Regions from separate parts of the Brevibacillus sp. NRS-1366 genome, predicted to be linked through region 2. Evidence: a T-box and tRNA genes for the amino acid it is inferred to sense, from the RefSeq annotation. Region 2 holds a T-box; the other holds one or more tRNA genes.
What was found. A T-box is a leader RNA that pairs with one kind of tRNA and senses whether it is charged. The one in region 2 lies ahead of ACIFQN_RS33205 (valine--tRNA ligase), so its partner is inferred to be a tRNA-Val.
Positions count from the first base shown of each region.

Region 1: it encodes a tRNA-Val, which carries the amino acid that the T-box ahead of ACIFQN_RS33205 (valine--tRNA ligase) is inferred to sense. The anticodon was not compared.

Region 1 covers NZ_JBITPN010000013.1:1,528-3,704, forward strand. Annotated here, with positions in the region: tRNA gene ACIFQN_RS06955 (tRNA-Lys) at 1-46, opposite strand, end outside; tRNA gene ACIFQN_RS06960 (tRNA-Gln) at 56-130, opposite strand; tRNA gene ACIFQN_RS06965 (tRNA-Tyr) at 149-233, opposite strand; tRNA gene ACIFQN_RS06970 (tRNA-Thr) at 294-369, opposite strand; tRNA gene ACIFQN_RS06975 (tRNA-Phe) at 386-461, opposite strand; tRNA gene ACIFQN_RS06980 (tRNA-Asp) at 499-575, opposite strand; tRNA gene ACIFQN_RS06985 (tRNA-Met) at 652-728, opposite strand; tRNA gene ACIFQN_RS06990 (tRNA-Val) at 758-833, opposite strand; tRNA gene ACIFQN_RS06995 (tRNA-Glu) at 945-1,021, opposite strand; tRNA gene ACIFQN_RS07000 (tRNA-Asn) at 1,049-1,124, opposite strand; tRNA gene ACIFQN_RS07005 (tRNA-Ala) at 1,131-1,206, opposite strand; tRNA gene ACIFQN_RS07010 (tRNA-Ile) at 1,297-1,373, opposite strand; gene gyrB (DNA topoisomerase (ATP-hydrolyzing) subunit B) at 1,607-2,177, opposite strand, start outside.
Region 2 covers NZ_JBITPN010000060.1:104,199-106,375, reverse strand. Annotated here, with positions in the region: gene ACIFQN_RS33205 (valine--tRNA ligase) at 1-1,221, opposite strand, end outside; T-box leader at 1,264-1,503, opposite strand; gene ACIFQN_RS33200 (STAS domain-containing protein) at 1,572-1,895, opposite strand; gene ACIFQN_RS33195 (ATP-binding protein) at 2,014-2,177, opposite strand, start outside.

The DNA.
Region 1 (2,177 bases), on a different contig from region 2:
CCCTCTGATTAAAAGTCAGATGCTCTACCAACTGAGCTAATGGCTCGTATTAAAATGGCTGGGGTACTAGGATTTGAACCTAGGAATGACGGAGTCAAAGTCCGTTGCCTTACCGCTTGGCTATACCCCAATAGCCACGAAGTAAAGATGGTGGGGAGAGACGGATTCGAACCGCCGAACCCGGAGGGAGCAGATTTACAGTCTGCCGTGTTTAGCCACTTCACTATCTCCCCAGCTTTTCCTTGAAAAGCACTGTGCAAACAGCACGCACACGCTATTTTCTAGGTAAATTGTGGTGCCGGCAATAGGACTTGAACCCACAACCCCCTGATTACAAGTCAGGTGCTCTACCAATTGAGCTATACCGGCATATTTCATATAGTAATGGTGGCTCGGGACGGAATCGAACCGCCGACACGAGGATTTTCAGTCCTCTGCTCTACCGACTGAGCTACCGAGCCTCAAGCATTTGACGTTCCACCATTGCTTGAGAAAGAATGGCGGAGCTGACGGGACTCGAACCCGCGACCTCCGGTGTGACAGACCGGCGTGAACTCCAACTTCACCACAGCTCCATATTTGGTTGCACCCAAGGGCACTCCCATCTCACTTGAGCAAGAAGAACTTTCAACGTAGTTCAAGTGAAAAATTTGGTTGCGGGAGCAGGATTTGAACCTGCGACCTTCGGGTTATGAGCCCGACGAGCTACCGAGCTGCTCCATCCCGCGACGTTACTAAGTCACTTTATGAAATTAAGTGGTGGAGGCTGACGGGATCGAACCGCCGACCCTCTGCTTGTAAGGCAGATGCTCTCCCAGCTGAGCTAAGCCTCCGTAACCCCACAAAGTGACGAATATGCTTTGAAGCATATTCCGAGTACTTTGCGGGGGCCCCGTCAACTTCAATGATGCCAAGAAGCATCAAATCCACTTTGTGGGGTAGTATGGTGACCCGTAGGGGATTCGAACCCCTGTATGACAGCGTGAAAGGCTGCTGTGTTAAACCGCTTCACCAACGGGCCAGGATGAATGTTATATAAGTTTCTGAATGGCTCCTCGGGACGGACTCGAACCGCCGACCGATCGGTTAACAGCCGATTGCTCTACCAACTGAGCTACCGAGGAACAATATGGTGGAGCTGAACGGGATCGAACCGATGACCTCCTGCTTGCAAGGCAGGCGCTCTCCCAACTGAGCTACAGCCCCATGAAAGAAACCAAAAAAAGTGACGCTTATGCTTCGTTGGTTATTCCGAATACTTTTCGGGGACCCCTCAGCAAGAAGAAAAAGCTATAATGGTGGGCCTAGGCTGACTCGAACAGCCGACCTCACGCTTATCAGGCGTGCGCTCTAACCAACTGAGCTATAGGCCCGTATCCCTTCTGGAATTATAATCTAGCATAGATTTTAATTCATTGCAATAGAATTTTTCATATTTTTTATCAGATACAGCTAAAATTTTTAAAAAGTAGATTTACGTATATCTACCTAGCAAAAAGCAACCGTGTTTACACAATAAAAAAGAAGCTCAGCTATTCATAGCATGTATCAGAATACACCGCCTGAATAGCTGAGTCTTCCTACATGTCCTTCATTTGTTTGTCGATTAAATATCTAGATCGCGTACTCTTGAAGCATGCTGCTCAATAAACTCTCTGCGCGGTTCTACTTCATCGCCCATGAGCGTTTCAAATACCATATCCGATTCCATAGCGTCCTCTAGGTTTACTTGAAGAAGCGTTCGAACGTCTGGATCCATAGTTGTTTCCCACAATTGATCCGCGTTCATTTCACCCAATCCTTTATAGCGCTGGATATTGGGTTTAGGAGTCGTTTTCAAGGTTGCCAGAATTTCATCACGCTGCCTATCGGTATAGGCATAATGAATCTGCTTCCCTTGTTTAATACTAAAGAGAGGCGGTTGGGCAATATAAATATACCCTGCTTCAATCAATTGTCTCATGTAACGATAGAAGAATGTCAAAAGAAGGGTACGGATGTGAGAACCGTCGACGTCCGCATCGGTCATGATGACAACTTTATGGTAACGTGCTTTGGTAATGTCAAAATCTTCGCCGACCCCCGTACCTAGTGCGGTAATGATCATGCGAATCTCATTGTTGCCCAGAATTTTGTCGAGACGTGCTTTTTCCACGTTCAAGACTTTACCCCGTAGT
Region 2 (2,177 bases):
ATTTTCGATCCAGCGCAAATAGTTTGTTTTGAAGCGCTCTGGCACAAACTTGACACTCTCTTCACTCGCTGCATTGGCCAGTGCCGTGTCAGCAAGCGGCTGCATTTTTACGAACCATTGCGTAGACAAATACGGCTCAACCACCGCATCACTGCGCTCACTATGACCTACCTGGTGTATGTGCTCCTCAATTTTAAACATAACGCCTTGCTCGCTCAGGTCTTTGATAATTTGCTTGCGGCATGCGAAGCGATCGAGACCTTTGTAAATGCCGGCTTGCTCGTTCATCGTACCGGATTCATCCATCACGACGATTTGCGGCAGTTGATGGCGCAGGCCAAGCTCAAAATCGTTAGGGTCATGGGCGGGCGTAATTTTAACCGCACCGGAACCAAACTCAGGATCAACGTAATCGTCCGCCACAATTGGAATTTCGCGTCCAACGATTGGCAGAATGACTGTTTTTCCGATCAAATGCTTGTAACGTTCGTCTTCTGGATGTACAGCTACCGCCGTATCACCGAGCATCGTCTCTGGGCGAGTCGTCGCGACTTCAATATGACCGCTCCCGTCCGCCAGCGGGTAGCGCATATGGTGCAGGGCACCCTTTACTTCCTTGTAAATAACTTCGATATCAGACAGGGCTGTACGTGCTGCCGGGTCCCAGTTAATGATCCGATTGCCACGGTAAATCAGGCCTTTTTCATATAAACGGACAAATACTTCACGAACAGCACGGGACAAGCCCTCATCCATGGTAAAGCGCTCGCGGGAAAAATCCAGAGCCAGACCCAGCTTCTCCCACTGCTCGCGAATGTGTGAAGCGTAAATATGCTTCCACTCCCATATTTTTTCCACGAACTTTTCCCGACCAAGATCGTGACGGGAGATTCCCTCTTCGCGCAATGTGGCTTCTACCCGTGCCTGTGTAGCGATCCCTGCGTGGTCCATCCCTGGCAAAAATAACGTACTGTATCCTTGCATCCGTTTCGTACGGGTGATGATATCTTGGAGTGTCGTATCCAGGGCGTGACCCAAGTGAAGCTTCCCCGTAACGTTCGGAGGTGGAATCACAATGGTAAACGGCTGTTTATTTGGGTCGCGGTGAGCTTTAAAGAATTCTTTTTGAATCCAATATGGATACCATTTGCTCTCTGCAGCTTTCGGATCATAATTTTTTGGCAAAAGCTGATCAATGTCTGGTGTTGGCTGTGTTGACATATGTGACTCCTCCTTGAAAAAGAAAATAAAAAAACCCCTCATCCAAAGGACGAAAGGATTATTTCGCGGTACCACCTTTGTTAACATACATCGTGCATCTATACCATGTATGTTCGCTCTGACAAGATAACGGTTGCGACCCGTTTCCAGCTAAGGAACTACCTTCACTGGAACAACTCCTGGGCGACCTTCAGTCATTTATCACCTTAGAGAATCTCGCAGCAACTGATTCTCCTCTCTGCCAAGGCATCCTGACCTACTCTTCCCGATCATCGTTGATTAGATATGTAGTTGACAGCTTAGTTCTACGTTATTATATACAATCAAGCCGTTTCGCGTCAAACCCGGTTTCACCCGGTTTCTTCCGCTTTTCCCACGGCGATGCCAAGTGCCTCCGTAAATCCAAGCACGCTTAGTATATCCAGTATTTCCTCACGAACATTTACAATTTCCACTTGTTTGCCCAAGGCAAGCAATTCTTTCGTTGTAAAAAAGAGACTGCCAATACCGGAAGAATCTACGAAGGAGACACCTTGAAAATCGACAGTAACGGTTTGGTTCCGCCCTCCATACTGCTGGATCAATTCACCTACTTGATCGCCAACAGCCATGTCCAACTCTCCAGCGAAAAATAACGTAGCCTGCCCGTTTGTCTCTGTTGCTCGGTAGTCCATGCTCTAACTCCTCTCAAAAGGTATCGGTACAACTGTCGTACTTTCTTTTCTACTCTTACTAACTATAGTACCCGCTCTCACTCACTTACAAACATTTGACACTTTCTCACTTTTCCCTTTATATGGAAATGCTGCATTCCAAAATTAGTTTCGTCCCCGCGAGCGAGCTGCCCATATACACGCGATCACAGAATTGCAGCATGACCTGAAATCCTGCCCCAAGGGAATGTCTTGTGGAAAAGCCTTGCTGCAGGGTAGCACGCGGTAAATCTTCCAAGACAA